One region of the Spirillospora sp. CA-128828 genome, then DNA from elsewhere that is predicted to be linked to it. Evidence: riboswitches for the same ligand, from Rfam matches in the RefSeq annotation. Region 1 holds a riboswitch; the other holds the start of a gene.
The links. Region 1 has a riboswitch for cyclic di-AMP ahead of ACQPXG_RS09665 (NlpC/P60 family protein). Riboswitches for the same ligand answer to the same signal wherever they lie in the genome.

Region 1 (8,783 bases):
CCTACCACAACGACATGGACGACCCGGCGCTGGTCGTCCAGGCCAACGAGGAACGCCGCGTCCTGCTCACGCAGGATCGCGGGCTGCTCCGCCGCCGCGCGCTGTGGTTCGGCGCGTACGTCCGCGGCTCCCGGCCGGACGACCAGCTCCGCGACCTGCTCGACCGTTTCGCCCCCGTCCTGCGCCCGTGGACGCGCTGCACCGCCTGCAACGGCGAACTGGTACCGGTCGACAAGGAGGAGATCGAACGGCACCTCGAAGCGGGCACCCGCCGCAGCTACGACGTCTACGGCCGCTGCGCCGACTGCGGGCAGGTGTACTGGCGCGGCGCGCACGGCGACCACCTGGAGGAGATCGTCCGGGAGTCGACGCGTCTGGTCGACGCCGTTCGGGGTAACGGTCGGACAAGGGCCGCCGTGACGGAGGGGAGCTGATCGCGATCGATCTCGTGGTCGTGGGCGCGGCGATCGTCTCGGCCGGGCGGCTGCTGGGCGCGCAGCGGGCCGAGCCGCCGCACATGGCGGGCGGCTGGGAGCTGCCCGGCGGAAAGGTCGATCCGGGCGAGTCCGACGAGGACGCCCTGGTCCGCGAGTGCGACGAGGAACTCGCCGTCAAGGTGCGCCTGGGCCGCCGCGTCGGCGGCGACTGGCGGCTGAGCGAACGCGCCCTTCTGCGCGTCTGGACCGCCGAGATCGTCGAAGGCGAGCCGCAGGCCCTGGAACACCTGGCCCTGCGCTGGCTGGCCCCGCACGAGGTCTACGACGTCGACTGGCTTCCAGGCGACCGTCCCGTCATCGGCGCCCTCGTCCGCGAGGGCCTCTTGCGAGGATGAATACAAGGGCCTCCCGCCGCGCCGCGGGAGGCCCTTGTACGTCTCGGGGCGATGGCGTCAGGTGATGCGGTTGGCGCCGGCGAAGTCGGAGCGGTCGGAGAGATTGGAGATCTTCACCACATCGCCGGTCTGCGGGGCGTGCAGGAACTTCCCGTCACCGAGGTAGATGCCCATGTGGTGCAGGTTGCTGCCGAAGTACACCAGGTCGCCGGAGCGCAGCTCGCCGCGCGAGACCTTCGTGCCCAGCGCGAAGAGGTCGCCAGTGTAGTGCGGCAGGCCGGACTTGCCGACCTGCGCGTAGGCCCAGACGACGAGGCCGGAGCAGTCGAAGCTGCTCGGCCCGGCGGCGGCCCACACGTACGGGCTGCCGAGCTTGGTGAGCGCCTTGCGGGCCACCTTCGCGGGCAGCCCGGAGCCCTTCACGGTCGCGGTGAGGCCGGTGCGCGGGTCGCTGACGTGGGTGGTGGTCAGCTTGTCGAGCCGCTTCATCACCTCGGTGACCTTGGCCTTGGCCGCCCCGCGCGCCTGCTTGGCGTCGTCCCACGCCTTCTTGAGCTGGGCGGTCTTGGCCTCCGCGGTGCGCTGTGCGGCGTCGGCCTGCGCGATCTGCTTCTTCAGCGCGAGGACGGCGGCCGCCTGGTTCTGCGCGAGGTAGGCGCGGTCGGACAGCCCGTCCGCCGATCCGCCGGAGCCGAAGAGCACGTCCGGGCCGCCGGCCATGTAGTTCGCCGCGGCCATCCGGCCGAGCTGCTCGCGGGCCGGCTCGGCCAGGGTGCGCAGGCGCTGCGCCTCCGCGGTGGCGGCCTGCTGCGCCTTCTTGGCCTTGCCGAAGTCGACGCGGGCCTTGTTGAACTTCTCGGTGAGGATCTCGGCTTCCTCGTTCAGCGCGTCCAGGGTCTTGCGCAGGCCCTTCTCCGTCGTCGGGGTCGGGCTGGGCGACGACGCGGCGGCGAGCCGGAACGGCTGCGCGGCGTGGGCGGTGACGGGCGGGGCGGCGCCGAGGCCGGCCAGGAGCATGGTGACGATGGCGGCGGGCGCGAGGCGGCGCCGCCGGCGAAGATCCGGAGCCAAGCCGGTGTTCTCCTCTCCTCGTACGCCTACCGGGTTAGCTGACGGGTTCGGGCCAGGAGTCGCCCTACGACGTGCGTCGATTCACCCCAGGGGGTTTGGGTCCCCGGTTCTCCCGCGATCGGGAGATTCGGCGTTCCGGCCGCAGCCCCGGGGGGAGGGGCTCCGGACGACCGGATCACGGGCAGATTACAAAGGATGAGCAAAGTTGGCCAATCGGGGCTGCTGTGAGCGCTGGTGCGAACGACGCGTAAAGGGTGGTACGCACCGCCGAGTAGAATGGATCGGTGCCGCGCGTCTGCGGCGACTCCCGAACTCTCACGCAAGGCGAACCCGCATGCCCATCTCCACGCGCGACGACCTCCGGAACGTCGCGATCGTCGCCCACGTCGACCACGGCAAGACGACGCTGGTCGACGCCATGCTCTGGCAGTCCGGGGCCTTCCGCGAGAACCAGGACGTCGACGACCGGGTGCTCGACTCCAACGATCTTGAACGCGAGAAGGGGATCACCATTCTCGCGAAGAACACCGCCGTCAAGCACAACGGGCTGACGATCAACATCATCGACACCCCCGGCCACGCCGACTTCGGCGGCGAGGTCGAGCGCGGGCTGTCCATGGTGGACGGCGTCGTCCTGCTGGTGGACGCGAGCGAGGGCCCGCTCCCGCAGACCCGGTTCGTGCTCCGCAAGGCGCTCGGCGCTCGGCTGCCGGTGATCCTGGTCGTGAACAAGACCGACCGTCCCGACGCCCGCATCGACGAGGTCGTGGACGAGACGTACGAGCTGTTCATGGACCTCGACGCCGACGAGGACCAGATCGACTTCCCGATCGTGTACGCGTCCGGCCGAGCCGGGCGGGCCTCGCTCGGCAAGCCCGCCGACGGCGACATGCCGGACAGCGACGACCTGGAGCCGCTGTTCAAGGTCATCACCGAGACGATCCCGGCGCCGTCCTACGACCCGGACGCGCCGCTGCAGGCGCACGTGACGAACCTGGACGCCTCCAGCTACCTCGGCCGGATCGCGCTGTGCCGGGTGCACGCCGGCACGATCAAGAAGGGCCAGCAGGTCGCCTGGTACCGGCACGACGGCAGCATCGAGCGGGTGCGGATCACCGAGCTGCTGATGACCGACGCGCTCGCCCGCAAGCCCGCCGACGAGGCCGGGCCGGGTGACATCATCGCGATCGCCGGCATCCCCGAGATCATGATCGGCGACACCATCGCCGACGCCGACGACCCGCGCCCGCTGCCGCTGATCACGGTGGACGAGCCGGCCATCTCGATGACGATCGGCACCAACACCGGGCCGATGGCCGGCCGCGAGAAGGGCACCAAGGTCACCGCCCGCATGGTCAAGGACCGGCTCGACCGCGAGCTGGTCGGCAACGTGTCGATCCGGGTGCTCCCGACCGAGCGTCCCGACGCCTGGGAGGTGCAGGGCCGCGGCGAGCTGGCCCTGGCGATCCTGGTCGAGAACATGCGCCGCGAGGGCTACGAGCTGACCGTCGGCAAGCCGCAGGTCGTCGCCAAGGACGTCGACGGCAAGCGGCACGAGCCGGTCGAGCGGCTCACCGTCGACATCCCCGAGGAGCACCTCGGCGCCGTCACGCAGCTGATGGCGGTCCGCAAGGGCCGCATGGAGCACATGACGAACCACGGCACCGGCTGGATCCGGATGGAGTTCCTCGTCCCGGCCCGGGGCCTGATCGGGTTCCGCACCGAGTTCATGACCGAGACGCGCGGCACCGGCATGGCGCACCACGTCTTCGAGGACTACGAGCCCTGGTTCGGCGAGCTGCGCACCCGCCCGTCCGGGTCGCTGGTCGCCGACCGGTCCGGCGCCGCCACCGCGTACGCGATCACGAACCTGCAGGAGCGCGGGACGTTCTTCGTCGGCCCGACCACCGAGGTGTACGAGGGCATGATCGTCGGGGAGAACTCCCGCTCCGACGACATGGACGTCAACATCACCAAGGAGAAGAAGCTCACGAACATGCGCTCCTCCACCGGCGACGAGCTGGAGCGGCTCACCCCGCCCCGGAACCTGTCGCTGGAGGAGGCGCTGGAGTTCTGCCGCGAGGACGAGTGCGTGGAGGTCACCCCGACCGCCGTCCGTATCCGCAAGGTCGTCCTGGACGCCAAGGAGCGCGAGCGCACCCGCGCCCGCACCAAGCGGGCCGGCTGACCGGAGAAGACCAGGCGTTACGGCGGACCGACGTTACGGCTGACCGCGGTGGACCGAGCTTTCCGGCCGACCGAGCGCCGAAGGGGACGGGGGCCGTCCGGTACCGGGCGGCCCCCGTTCGCATGTCCGGACCATGAACGGCGGCGGCCCCGGGGATCGGATCCCCGGGGCCGCCGTTCGCCGTAGCGTACTGCTCAGGCCAGCTGGATGGTTCCGGTCACGTCGGCGGCCAGGCGGAGCTGGTCGCCGTCGCGGAGCGGGGCCTCCACACCGCGGGGGAGCCGCTCGCCGTTGACGAACGTCCCGTTGGTCGAACCCTCGTCGCGCACCCACGCCGTCCCGGACGGGTCGAGCCACACCGTCGAGTGACGCCGCGACACGTTGTCGTACTGCGTGAACGTGGCCGCCACCGGCGACTGGCCCGCGTCGCGGCCGAGCACCAGGTGCTGCCCGACGGAGACCTTGAGCTCACCCGTCGGGAACTGCACGCGCAGGACGGGCGTGCCCTTCTGCGGCAGCGGGCGCAGGCACGAGTCGCACTGCGCGGCGCCCGGGTTGGCCAGCACCGCCTCGCAGTACGGGCACATGAACGCCGTGCTGTCGGGCGCGGCCGGGCGCGGCTGGTTCTGCTCGTGCGGCAGCAGCGTCGCCTCACGCCCGTGCGGCGGCAGCGGAGGCTGGCCCCCGTGCTGCGGCTGCGGGGGCTGGCCGTACTGGGGCTGCTGCTGCGGCGGGCCGAACTGGTGGTCGCCCCCGCCGGGCTGCGGGGCGCCGTACTGGTCCGGGGGCTGGTACTGCTGCTGCGGCTGGCCGTACTGGTCCTGCGGCTGCTGCTGGTACGGATCGGGAGCCGGCTGCTGCTGTTGCGGCGCGCCCCACTGGTCCTGGGGCTGCTGCTGTGGCTGCGGCGCCCCCCACTGGTCCTGGGGCGGTTGCTGCTGCGGCTGCCCGTACTGCTGCTGGCCCTGCTGGGGCTGCTGCCCGTACTGCTGCTGCCCGTGTCCCTGCTGCCCCTGGCCGTACTGGTCCTGGGGCTGCTGCTGGTACGGATCGGGGGCCGGCTGCTGCTGTTGCGGCGCGCCCCACTGGTCCTGGGGCTGCTGCTGTGGCTGCGGGGGCCCCCACTGGTCCTGGGGCTGCTGCTGCGGTGCCCCCCACGGGTCCGCGGGCGGCTGTTGCTGTTGCTGCTGCCCATACTGCTGCTGCCCGTGTTGCGGTTGCCCATGCTGGGGCTGGCCGTGCTGGGGAGGCCCGCCGTACTGCTGGCCCCCCTGCTGCGGCCCCGGCGGCGGAGGTACCCGCTGCGGGTCGTATCCGCCCTGGCCCTGCTGCGGCGCGCCGCCACCGGCGCGCGCGAGGTTGGCCCCGCAGCTCATGCAGAGCAGGTCGCCCGGCTGGAACGGTTCGTCACAGACAGGGCATTTCAAGGTCGCCATGACACATCCCCCGAGCGCACCCCGGCGCGGTCGAGCCTCGACGTGAGGTGCTCCATGTCACCTCTTCGCGGGATCCCGATGTAGTACACCCGCCTTCCCTCCGGCCCTTCGTCCACGGACACCTGTACTCGGGGCCCTGTTCCTTCTCCAGTCTTCCCGACGCCGGCCACCGTTTCGTACCGTTCGCGTCCCAGCGGGGACAGCGGCACGACGCGCTGGTTGGCCGACCCTCTCCAGAGTAGAGAGCCGTCCCCGGGGTGTCGCCCCCCAGGGTTGAGCCGGTCGACGTACGGCCCCGTGATCACGGCGTCACACATGTCCAGGATCTCGCGCGTCTCACCGGTGCGCGAGAGCCGAGAGTAGACATATCCGCTGTAAATCAATATGTCCAACTTAATCGTCTCACGGCCGAGGGTGTCCCGCCACGCGCGGATCCCACGTAGCAGGGTAGCCAGCGCGGCCGGCTGCTGGAACGGTTCCCCGCCCGAGATGGTCACCCCGTCGACCGGTTCCGGCAGTGACGCGAGCCATCCTAGGACCGCCTCGACGGGAACCGCCTTCCCCGGGTCGGCCTCCCAGGTGTCACGGGACAGGCAGCCGTGGCAGTGCAGCGTGCAGCCCTGCGTCCAGATGCCCGCCCGGGTGCCCGGGCCGAGGGTGGTCACCGGATAGTGCGCCTTGGCGAGCAGCAGCGTCTCGCCGGGGCCCTCGTCCGCCGGACGTCCCGGGCTCACTGGAGGTCCAGATGGACGATGCTGCCCTCGCGCCGTACCCCGGTCACAGTGATCTTCTCGTCCGGGACGAGTTCCCGGTCGAACAGCGCGCGCGCCAGCGGGTTGACGAAGTGCGACTCCAGGGCCATCCCGATGCCGCGCCCGCCCTTGTCGAGCTCCTCCGTGCACCATCCGCGGAGCGTCTCCAGCGCGTCCCCCTTCACGACGAGGACGAGCCGGTGCTCCTCGGTGACCCGCCGGCAGATGTTCGCGAACTGCAGGTCGAAGATCTTGTGCGCCGCCTCGCCGGAGATGAAGTCGAACACCACGATGTTGTCGCCGAACCGGTTGAGCAGCTCCGGCCGGTTCAGGACCTCGGTGAAGTGATCGGCGACGGCGCCCTTGATCCGCTGCTCGACCTCGTCGTAGGACATCCCCGGTGTGATGTTCTGCACACGGTCCGGGGCGCCATGGGCGGCGTCCCGGGTCGTGAGGTCCCGTCCCGGCACGAATAGGCCGAGGTTCGAGGTGAAGATCAGGATCGACTCGGAGAAGTGCACGGTGTTGCCGCGCCCGTCGGTGAGCCGGCCGTCCTCCAGGATCTGCAGGAACTTGTCCAGGATCCGCGGGTGCGCCTTCTCGATCTCGTCGAAGAGCATCACCCGGAACGGGTCCTCGCGGACGGCGTTGGTCAGCTCGCCGCCGGCCTCGTGCCCCACATAGCCGGGCGGCGACCCGATCAGCCGGTCGCCGGAGCCCTCACCGGAGAACTCGCTCATGTCGAAGCGCAGGTAGGCCGACTCGTCCCCGAAGACCAGCTCGGTGATCGCCTTGGCCAGCTCCGTCTTGCCGGTGCCGGTCGGGCCGGCGAAGAACAGCACCCCGCGCGGCCGGCTCCCGGACCTGGTCGCCTGCGCGCCCGACAGCCCGAGTACCGCCCGCTTGAGGATGTCGAGGGTCTTGGTGACGGCCTGCGGCTGGCCGATCACCCGCTCCGGGACGCGTTTCTCCCCGTCCAGCACCCGGCGCCGCAGATGGCCGCGGCTCCACGGGTTGTCGAGCACGCCGAGCTTGTAGGTGCGGACGGCGTCCGGCAGGTCGGCGAGGTCGACGTTGCGCTCCTTCGCCAGCCGGGTCACCTCGATCATCGACTGCAGGGTGAGCCCGTCGGCCTGCTCGGCGAACGCGTCGCAGGCGGCGGCCGCCACCTCGTCCGATCCGACGTCGCTGACGCCGAAGGCGCGGGCCAGCAGCCGCGCGGTCTCCTGCCGGTCGCCGAGGTGCGGGCGCGGGATGGTGATCTCGCGGATGTTCTCGTTGTCGGCCGTCAGCCACGGCGGCAGATCGCCGGGCCGCTCCACCAGCCAGATGATCGGGTTGTAGAGCGGCTTCGGCCGCGCCCCCGTCACCCGCACGGGCCGGGCGCTGCGCGACAGCTTCGTGCAGAAGCGGAAGAAGTCACGCTCGGCCGGCTCCAGGTCCGTCGGGGTCCGGGCGATGCGGGACGCCGAGTCGATCACGAACGCGGCGCGGACGTTCTCCTTCGGCCGGGCGATCGCGGCCAGCTGCCGGGTCAGCGCCTCCAGCGACGGCTTCTCGTCCGGCTTGATCTTGCCGAGCAGCGTCTCGGCCGCCTGCGCCGCGTCCCCGGCTCCCTCCGGGTACACCTGCAGGCCGTCCACCGGGTCGTAAACGATCATGCAGGACGCGCCGCTGGACCGCAGCGTCTCCCACAGCAGCCCGCGCAGCGGCAGCAGCCGCGCCGGGCCCCCGCCCTCCTGCGGCGGCGCGAGGAAGCTGTCGTGGAGGTTTCCGGACAGCACGTACTGGGAGTGCACCGACAGTGTCGCGTCCAGCTCCCGGATGAACGGCGGCCAGCCCTGCAACCGGCCCCCGAGGGTCGGAGATTCAATGCTCATCCGTGCTCCTCCGTGGGAGGCGGCGCCCCCGTAGCCCCCGGTTCGCTCCGCTCATCCCGTCGACTCCACTCCGCTTCGCCGGTGCGCCCCCCGCACCTCACTTGTGACGCTCGCGAGAGCGTACGCGTTGCCCCGCACGGCTCCCAGTCTGCCGTGACTCCGCCGGAACGGGCAGCTCACGCACCCCGGGCTCCAGCCGCCAGGCCACGTCGGAGCGGATCCCGGCCTCCGCCAGGCGCTCCCGGGCGGCCTCGAACGCGGTGCACCACTCGCGCTCCCGCTCGACGTCCACCCGCCGGTCGTCCTCGCTTTCGGCGGGGCGCTCGCGCACCATCGAAGCCCGCACGTGGGCGGCGCCGTCCACGCGCATGCGCACGCTGTGGTCGGGCCAGGCGCCCTTGGTCAGCGTCACGGTGCCGTCGTCGGCGGTCAGCGTCTCGAACCCGGCCTGGACCTCGTACCCCATGTCCTCGAACGCGGCCGTGATCGAGCCGAGGACGTAGCGGCGCTCGGCCTCGGCCTGCTCGGCGGCGTCCTGCTGGGCCGCCCGCCGCCGCTCCTCGTCCCGCCGCTCCCTGGTGCGGCGGTTGGCGTCCTGGATCCGCAGCCGCACCTCGTGCAGGA
Region 2 (8,783 bases), 1.3 Mb from region 1:
CACGCCGTCCAGCGCGGCGATCGTCTCGGCCACCTCGTGGATGCGCGCGACGTCGGCCTTGACGAACACGATCGCAGTGACCACTTCACCCTCCCCTGGGAATCGGACACTCCGACCCTACCGGGGCCCGCTCGCGTCACTCTGAGGGGACGACCCCCGGCCGCCGCGAGAACCGCTCAGCCGCGGCTCAGGGCCGCGAGGCGGCGGGCGGGGCCGGCGCGGCGGGCGAGGAGCGCGAACAGGACGCCGGCGACGAAGCCGTAGATGTGCGCGGTGTAGGCGACGTTGCTCTTCTCGTCGCCCAGCGACAGCCACTGCAGGACGAACCAGTACCCGAGCACCACCCACACCGGCAGCCGGATCACGATGACCGGCGGCACCCAGCTGACCACGCGGCCCCGCGGGTTGAGGATCACGTAGGCGCCCATCACCCCGGCGATCGCCCCTGACGCGCCGATGAGCGGGACGGTGGAGTCGGGCGACGTCCACGCGAACCCGTAGACGGCGACCAGGCCGAACACGAGATAGGCGAGCAGGTAGCGCCAGCGGCCGAGCCGGTCCTCCACGCCCATGCCGACGACGAACAGGAAGACCAGGTTGCCCAGCAGGTGCAGCGCGCCGGAGTGCAGGAACATCGAGGTGAACGCCGACGTCCAGGGGGCCTTGCCGTAGTTCGCGGGCCCGCAGTCGTGCACGACGTCGGCCGGCAGCGGCTGCCGGTCGCCGGTCGTCAGCTCCTTCGGCACCGCGCCGTACTCGAACGTGAACTCGGCGGCCTTGCACTCGCGGACCTTGCCCTCGCCGTACCAGGCGGCGAAGTTCGACATCGGGGTGAGCAGGAAGACCACCACGTTGACGGCGATCAGCAGGTAGGTCACCCAGGGGACGCGCCGCGCCGGCTGGCTGTCATAGAGAGGCAGGGCCACGTCGTCACCTTAGTGGGCGGCCGGGCCTGGAGTGGGACGGCTCCCGCCGCTCGAACGGCCTCTCGTAGGCCTTGTCGATCCACTCGCGGAGGCCCTCGGCGCCGTGCACGGGGCACGTCCACGGGCCGTCGACCTCGACCAGGCGGACGCCCGGCAGGTCGAGCCAGCGCAGCACGCACTCCATCTCCTCGGCGGTGGCGCCCGCCGAGGGGGGCGCGCCGAGCGCGACGCCGCCGGGCGCCTCGCCCGACGGCGGGAACACCGTCTCGGCCGTCGCGACCAGGGCGTCGACATAGGGCCGGGGGCGCGCGTTCGGCGGGACGGTCCCTGCGGCGGCGAGCCGGCCGTACCGCACCACCGACAGCTCCCACCCGCCGTCGAACGCGGGCCGGGCCGCCACCAGCTCGGGCAGCCGCGCCAGCGCGGCGAGCCGCTGCCCGCGCGCGGCGGCGCGGACGAACGCGGCGAGCCGGTCGCGCTGGGCGGCCGCCTCCTCGTAGCGCAGCTCGGACGCCAGCCGGTCGATGCGCACCTGCGCGGCGGCCACCACGGGACGGACGTCGCCCTCCATGATCGAGCGGGCCGTCCCGGCGTGCACGGCGTACGCGTCGGCGGACTCGCGGCCGTCGCAGGGCGCGCCGCAGCGGCCGATCTCGGCGAGCGCGCACGCGCGCGTCTTGCCGCGCTCGATCAGCCGGAGCGTCAGCCGCTGGGTGCACTGCCGCAGCGGGACGGCCTCGTGCAGCGCTGCGCGCGCCTCCTCGGCCTGCCGGCGCGACGAGATCGGCCCGAGGTAGCGGGCGCCGTCGGCGCGGCACTCCCGGACGATGGACAGCCGGGGGAACGGCTCCACCGTGAGCTTCAGCCAGATCGCCCGCTCGGGGAACTTGGAGCGGCGGTTGTAGCGCGGCTTGTGCTCGGCGATCAGCCGCAGTTCCCGGACCTCGGCCTCCAGCCCGGTGGCGCACACGATCGTCCGGACGTTCTCGGCGAGGCCGACCATCTCGCGGACCCGCCACCGCGTCTCGGAGCCGGTGAAGTAGCTGCGGACGCGCGAACGCAGGTCGCCGCTCTTGCCGACGTACAGCACCTCGCCTTCGTGGTCTTCGAACAGGTACACGCCCGGGGTGGACGGGACGTCGTCGGCGAGGTGGCGCTTGCGGCGCTGCTCGGGGGTGGGGGCCTTGGCGAAGCCGCGCATCTCCTCCAGCGAGGTGACGCCGAACGAGCCGATCCGCTCGATCAGGCCGTGCAGGACCTCGACGGTGGCGCGGGCGTCGGCGAGGGCCCGGTGCGTCGGCTCGTTGGACGTCCGGAAGAAGCGCGCCAGCGTGCCGAGCTTGCAGTTGGGCACCTCGTCACGGGACAGCACGCGCCGCGCCAGGTCCACGGTGTCGACGACGGGGAACGCGGGCCAGGCGTAGCCGTTCGCGGCGCACGCCGCCTTGAGGAAGCCGATGTCGAACGAGGCGTTGTGCGCCACCAGCACGCAGCCGCGGGCGAACTCCAGGAACGCCGGCAGCACCGACTCGATGCGCGGCGCGGCGGTCACCATCGCGGTGGTGATGCCGGTCAGCGCGGTGATGAACGGCGGGACGGGCCCGCCCGGATCGACCAGCGTGCCGAGCTCGCCGAGCTCCTCTCCCCCGCGCACCTTGACCGCCCCGATCTCGGTGATGGCCGAGTCGGCGGCCGAGCCGCCCGTCGTCTCCAGGTCGACCACCACGAAGGTGACCTCGCTGAGCGGGGTGCCGAGGTCGTCCAGGGTTCCCTGTACACCGGCCCCTTGGACACCGTGCGCAGCCGTCATGTGCGCGACCGTAGAGGACCCCACCGACAGAACCCCGGGCCGCTAGGGTTGGGGTGCGCCGGCACGTCCCGCCGGGCGGGGGCCACGGGGCGGCACGGGGGAACCCGGCGCGAACCGTCCGACCACGACGTTCGCCCTGGTTAAGGCGCAGAGCGCTCGGGAACACACAGCCCACCGGCGGCGCAGCCCGGAAGGAGCGGGATCATCGACAGCGGCCCCGAAGCGACCCCCGGCGGCGCGGAGTCCGCGGAGAAGCTCGGCCGCCCGCTGCCCGAGGCGGTGCGGCAGGGCGTGGTGGAGGTCGCCGCCGAGCTGATCGGGTCGCTGCCCCCGGACGAGGTCCCCGTGCCGCTGCGCCGGTTCGCGCGGTTCGAGCGCCGCAAGCGCGCCAAGCTCGCGGGCCAGCACATCGCGGCGGTGCTGGAGAAGGACGCGGGGTTCCGCCGGCGGGTCGCCGAGCCGCTCCGCGCGGCGCAGGCCGACCTGGTGGAGGCGGTCGAGGGCGGGGACGTGCCGCCGGCCGCCGACCCGGTCCGCGTCGCGGTGCTGGCCTACCTGCTGCGCCCCGCGGGCTGGACGGAGCTCGTCGAGGCCGCCCGCGAGGAGCTGGAACGCTCCGCGACCGCGTCCGAGGAGGAGGCGGCCGAACGCCGCGTCGCCGCGCTGAAGGAGGAGCTGGCCGCCACCCGCTCCGCCCGCGGCGCCGAGCTGGACAAGCTGCGGGGCGAGCTGCGCGAGACCAAGGCGGAGGTGGCGGAGCTGCGCCGCAAGCTGCACGAGGCGCGCACCCGGTACCGGGCGGCGGAGGACCGCGCCGGCGCGGTCGCGGCGGAGGCCGAGCGGGAGCTCGCCGCCGCGCGCGAGTCGACCGCCGCGTCCGAGAAGGAGCTGCGCAGGCTGCGCGCCCGCGCCGTGCAGGCGGAGGCCGCCGCGGAGGCCGCCAAGCGGGCCGCGCGCGAGGGGCGCAACGTCGACGACGTCCGGCTGCGGATGCTGCTCGACGCGCTCATGGACGCGGCGCAGGGCGTCCGCCGGGAGCTGGCCCTGCCCTCCACGATCGGCCGCCCCGCGGACGCGGTCGGCGGGGCGGAGCCGGACCGGCCGGCGCATCGCGCGCTCCCCGGCCGGGCGCTGTCCGACAGCGATCCGCAGCTGCTCGACCGGCTGCTCACGCTGCCGCAGGTGCATCTGGTGGTGGACGGCTACAACGTGACGAAGACCGGGTACGGCGAGCTGCCGTTGTCGGACCAGCGCAACCGGCTGCTGTCCGGGCTCGGCGGCCTGGCCGCGCAGACGCGCGCCGAGGTGACGTGCGTGTTCGACGGCGCGGAGCTGGACGCGCCGGTGGCCATCGCCGCGCCGCGCGGCGTCCGGGTGCTGTTCAGCCGGCCCGGGCAGACCGCGGACGAGCTGATCGGCGAGCTGGTGCGGGCGGAGCCGCCGGGCCGGTCCGTCGTGGTGGTGTCGTCCGACCGGGAGGTCGCCGACGCGGCGCGGCGCGCCAACGCGCGCCCCTGCCCGTCCTCGCTCCTGCTGCGCCGGCTGGGCCGGTCCTAGGGCCGCCGGTCATAAGACCCTCATAAGGCTGTCATAAGGGAAGCCTCGCATTAAGTGATCATGACGTCACGAAAAGTGGACAATGTCCAAGGATGTCAATCAAAGAGTGACGAATCGGTTGTGGCAGCTGTTGCCCGTCGCTAGTGTCGTCCGCTGACGTCGTGGACGAGAGGGGCGAGACCGACCGTGGCCAATGATCTCATCGGGGAAAGAGCGCAGGAGCGTGACCGGAGGGGCGGCTCGGCGACCCGAGGCGTCTCCCGTCGCCTGGCGGCCGTCGCCTGCCTGACCGTGACGGTCTCCCTGGCCTCCGCCCCGGTGGTGGCGCACGCCGAGCCCAAGCCGACCAGGGCGCAGGCCCAGAAGAAGCTCGACAAGCTCAACGACCAGATGGACCAGAAGGTCGAGCAGTACAACCAGAACATGGAGAAGCTCAAGGTCGCCAAGAAGAAGCTCGACGCGGCGACCAAGGCGAGCAAGCAGGAGCAGGCGACCTTCGAGGAGCAGCGCTCCGCGATCGCCAAGATGGCGGCCGCCGCCTACAAGAACGGCGACTCGACGGACGTGACGGGCTTCGTCGGCAGCAACGACCCGCAGGCGATCCTGGACCAGGCCGCCGTGTTCTCCCACCTCTCGCAGGAGCGCAGCTCCCAGCTCACCCAGTTCCTCGCGACCGCCCAGCGGCTCCGCCGTGAGCAGGCCCAGGCCAAGACCTCCTACAACGAGGTGAAGTCCAAGCAGGACGACCTGAAGAAGCAGAAGCGGGAGCTCGACAAGCAGGTCGCCAAGCAGAAGGCTCTGGTGCGCCGGCTCGGCGGCGGGACGCCCAGCGGCTCGGGCCCCACCGGCGGCTCCTACAACGGCCCGGCCAGCGGCTCGGCCCGTGTGGCCCTCAACTTCGCCTTCGCCCAGAAGGGCAAGCCGTACGAGTACGGCGCCACGGGTCCGAACACCTACGACTGCTCCGGCCTGACGATGAAGGCGTGGGCCGCCGCGGGCGTCAACATCACCCGCACCACCAACTCCCAGTTCGCGGCCACCAAGCGGGTCGACAAGGCAGACCTGCAGCCCGGCGACCTCGTGTTCTTCAGCGGCCTCGGCCACGTCGGCATGTACATCGGCAACGGGCAGATGATCCACGCCCCGCACACCGGCGACGTCGTGAAGATCTCGTCCGTCGACGGCCACGGCAGTTACTACGGCGCCGGGCGTCCCTGACGCCCCACCGTGGCCCCGCACGGGGCTTCCATCAACAACGGACCGGGCTTGACCTGGTCCGTTGTTGATTTTGGGGGGGTTTGCCTTCTGTTGGGGCTTTGGTACCTTGTCACCACTCACGGCGCTCCCCATGCGCCATGGCCCCGCGGCGCCCACCAGGCGCTTCGGTCACACGCGGCGCATCCAGCGGCCGCGTGACGGCGGCGCGAGCCACGCGCCGCTCCCCCAGGACGGCGCGATCCACGTGCCGTTCCGCGGCACCGGAGAGTGCCGCGTGGGTCTGCACGCAGACCCATGGCCGGCCCGGCCCACCGTGCGCACGCCCACAGCGTGCATGGCGCTGAGAGCGCTGCCACGGCTTCACGGGTCAGGCCCCGGACGGACCCCGGGACGGGGACGCCGTCCGCACACAACACAGGCGCCGCTCTTTCGCACGCGGGAGACAGGTCCCGCGCCGGGCCCCATCTCGCCCCCAGGATCGCAGCGGCAGCGCCGAGTCCGCCTCAGCGCGGAACCGGGGACCCACATCGGCCGGAGTCCGGGGAACCTCCCTGGACGGGTGGTTCCGGCACCCGGGGTGAATCGGTGCGACTCTCCCGGCCCCGTTCCGGTGAGAGCCCGCCGTAGGGCTACTTCCACGCCCGAACCCGTCAGCTAACCCGGTAGGCGTCTGGAAGAAGCGAAGGAGTGAATTCCGCAGCGTTACCTGGGCGTGGCCGCCCATCGTGCGGCCACGCCCCACCACCCCCTGCGCTCCGCGGGCGCCCCCGCCCGCCGAGCCCCCCATCCGAACCGGCGTGCCCCGTGCACGTCACCGCCGAGTCCGCGGACCGTCCTGCGCGCATGCGCGGCGGGCGCGGAGCCGGGGACCCACTGTGTCCTTCTTCGGGGTGAATCGGCCTGCCCGCGGGCCGTAGGGCGCCTTCCATGCCCGAACCCGTCAGCTAACCCGGTAGGCGGCATGGAAGCCGAGGAGAACCCCCGTGCCAGGCACGCACCGCAAGAAGCTCCCGGGCAAGCACCGGAAGCCGAACTCCCTGTCCATCACGTGGCGGACGACCGGCGGCGTCATCGTCGGCGCCGCCGTGCTCGGCACCGCCGCCGCGACCGCGCAGGCGTCGGTCCTGCCGTTCGGTTCCGGCCCCGCCTCGTCCGCGGCGGCCGACCTGACCGCCGGGAAGAAGACGCACGGCGGCTCGTCCGAGAGCAGGTCCAAGGACGGGCCCAAGACGTCCCACGGCAAGGACCAGCCGAGGGGCCGGCCGAAGAAGCCGTCCGGGAGGTCGTCGAAGTCACGGCCCACCGCCGCGCAGGCCATCGAGCTCGCCCGGTCCCAGGTGGGCGTCGGAGAGGACGGCGGCGGCGAGACCAAGTTCCAGAAGTGGTACATGGGCACCTCCCGGGCGCAGCAGACGCTCGCGCGCGACGGCGGCTCCCTCAGCGGCTACAGCGACGCGAACTGGTGCGACATGTTCGTCTCCTGGGTCGGCGACCAGATCGGCTTCAGCGACCAGGTCGGCAGCGACGCCTGGACGATCGCGCACGCGCGCTGGTTCCAGGACCACGGCCGCTGGGGCACCGAGCCGAAGCCCGGCGCGATCGTCTTCTATGCCTGGGACGGCGGCAAGTCCGTCGACGACATCCGGCACGTCGGCATGGTGATCAAGAAGGTGGGCGACGGCACCATCGAGACCGTCGAGGGCAACACCGGCAACGCCGTCAAGATCAAGGAACGCCCGACCGGCGACGTCGTCGGCTACGGCTATCCCGACTACAAGCCGTGATGCCGCCTCCTCCCCCTCCGGCTGCATAGGATCGCGCCCATGAAGGACGGTCCCGGGCAGGACGGCTCTGTGCAGGACGCCCCCGTGCCGGACGACGCCGTGCCCGACGAAGCCGCGCCCGACGACGCCGTGCCCGACGACGCGGCGCCGGACGGCGCTGTGCTGGAGAACGCCGTTGCGGACGGTGGGCAGGACGGCCCCGTGACGCGGCGCAGGGTGCTCGCCCTGGGCGCGGGCGGGGCCGCCGTGCTGCTCGCCGGAGGCGCCGGCCTGCTCGGCTCGCGGTCCGCCGGGAGCGGGACCGCGGCCGCGGGCGCGTCCGGCGCCCGTACCTCCCGGGCCGCGGGGACGTTCAGCCCGGAGGGGGCCGCCACCGTCCTCGCCAACCGGGCCCGCGCCGTCCGGAACGGCGACCGCATGGCGTTCCTCGCCACGGTGGGCGACGCCCCTCCCGCGTTCCAGGACGCCCAGTCCCGCATGTACGACAACCTCCGGAAGCTTCCGCTGGAGGGCTGGCAGGAACGGCTTCTCACCACCCAGGCCATGGACGGGAAGAGCGCCGTCGTCCGCGTCGAGATGCGCTACCGGCTGCGGGGCTTCGACAAGGGCTACGTGGGCCGCACCCGCTACCTCACGCTGACCCCGCGCGCCGGGACGTGGACGATCGCCGGCGACGGGACGTCCCACGGGCTCACCGACGACGCCGACATCTGGGACGCCGGCCCCCTGACCGTGGTCAGGGGGCGCGCCGGCCTCGTCATCGGCGACGCCGCCGGACTCGACGGCATCGCCGCGCGGCTGGACGCCGCCGTCCCGGTCGTCACGAGCGTCGTCGGAAAGGGATGGGCGCAGCGGGTCGTCGCGCTCGTCCCCGCCGACGCGAGCCTCGCCTCCGCGCTCGCCGGCCCCGGGCAGAGCCTCGGCGAGATCGCCGCCCTCGCCACCGTCGCGCCGCCGGCGCGGTCCGCGGGGGGAGGATCCCCCGCACCCTCCGGGGCGGCTTCGGCCGCGGGCGGCCGCGGCGAGGACCGCGTCATCATCTCCCCCGGCACGTTCGGCCGCCTCAACGAGCTCGGCCGCGACGTCGTCCTGACGCACGAGCTCACCCACGTCGCCACGGGCGGCGCCCGGGACCGGCGGACCCCGCTGTGGCTGATCGAGGGCTTCGCGGACTATGTCGGCTACCGGCGCGTCAAGATCGGTGTCCGGTCCGCGGCGGGCGAGCTGCACCGCGAGATCGCCGCCGGGCGGGTGCCGTCCGCGCTCCCGGCAGCCGCCGAGTTCTCCGGTGGCTCCCCGCGCCTCTCCCAGGCGTACCAGGAGGCATGGCTCGCCTGCCGGATGGTGGCCGACCGGTACGGTGAGGCGACGCTCGTGCGGCTCTACCGGGCCGCCGGGCGCGTCCCGGAGGCCACCGCGCTGCACGACGTGCTGGGCCTCACCCGGGACCGCTTCACCGCCATGTGGCGTGACTATGTGAAGAAGGAG

Region 2: linked by a shared signal. The riboswitch ahead of ACQPXG_RS15820 (CHAP domain-containing protein) and the one ahead of ACQPXG_RS09665 (NlpC/P60 family protein) in region 1 are both predicted to bind cyclic di-AMP.

Annotation. Positions count from the first base shown of each region.
Region 1 is NZ_CP191986.1:1,906,801-1,915,583, forward strand. Features, by position in the region: gene ACQPXG_RS09655 (Mut7-C RNAse domain-containing protein) at 1-434, shown strand, start outside; gene ACQPXG_RS09660 ((deoxy)nucleoside triphosphate pyrophosphohydrolase) at 440-832, shown strand; gene ACQPXG_RS09665 (NlpC/P60 family protein) at 890-1,903, opposite strand; cyclic di-AMP (ydaO/yuaA leader) riboswitch at 1,911-2,046, opposite strand; gene typA (translational GTPase TypA) at 2,238-4,091, shown strand; gene ACQPXG_RS09675 (FHA domain-containing protein) at 4,286-4,678, opposite strand; gene ACQPXG_RS09680 (hypothetical protein) at 4,724-5,611, shown strand; gene ACQPXG_RS09685 (4Fe-4S single cluster domain-containing protein) at 5,515-6,261, opposite strand; gene ACQPXG_RS09690 (AAA family ATPase) at 6,258-8,159, opposite strand; gene ACQPXG_RS09695 (response regulator receiver protein) at 8,257-8,783, opposite strand, start outside.
Region 2 is NZ_CP191986.1:3,189,710-3,198,492, reverse strand. Features, by position in the region: gene ACQPXG_RS15845 (Lrp/AsnC family transcriptional regulator) at 1-84, opposite strand, end outside; gene ACQPXG_RS15840 (rhomboid family intramembrane serine protease) at 177-926, opposite strand; gene ACQPXG_RS15835 (DEDD exonuclease domain-containing protein) at 931-2,736, opposite strand; gene ACQPXG_RS15830 (NYN domain-containing protein) at 3,028-4,293, shown strand; gene ACQPXG_RS15825 (NlpC/P60 family protein) at 4,480-5,511, shown strand; cyclic di-AMP (ydaO/yuaA leader) riboswitch at 5,992-6,195, shown strand; cyclic di-AMP (ydaO/yuaA leader) riboswitch at 6,317-6,486, shown strand; gene ACQPXG_RS15820 (CHAP domain-containing protein) at 6,495-7,295, shown strand; gene ACQPXG_RS15815 (hypothetical protein) at 7,335-8,783, shown strand, end outside.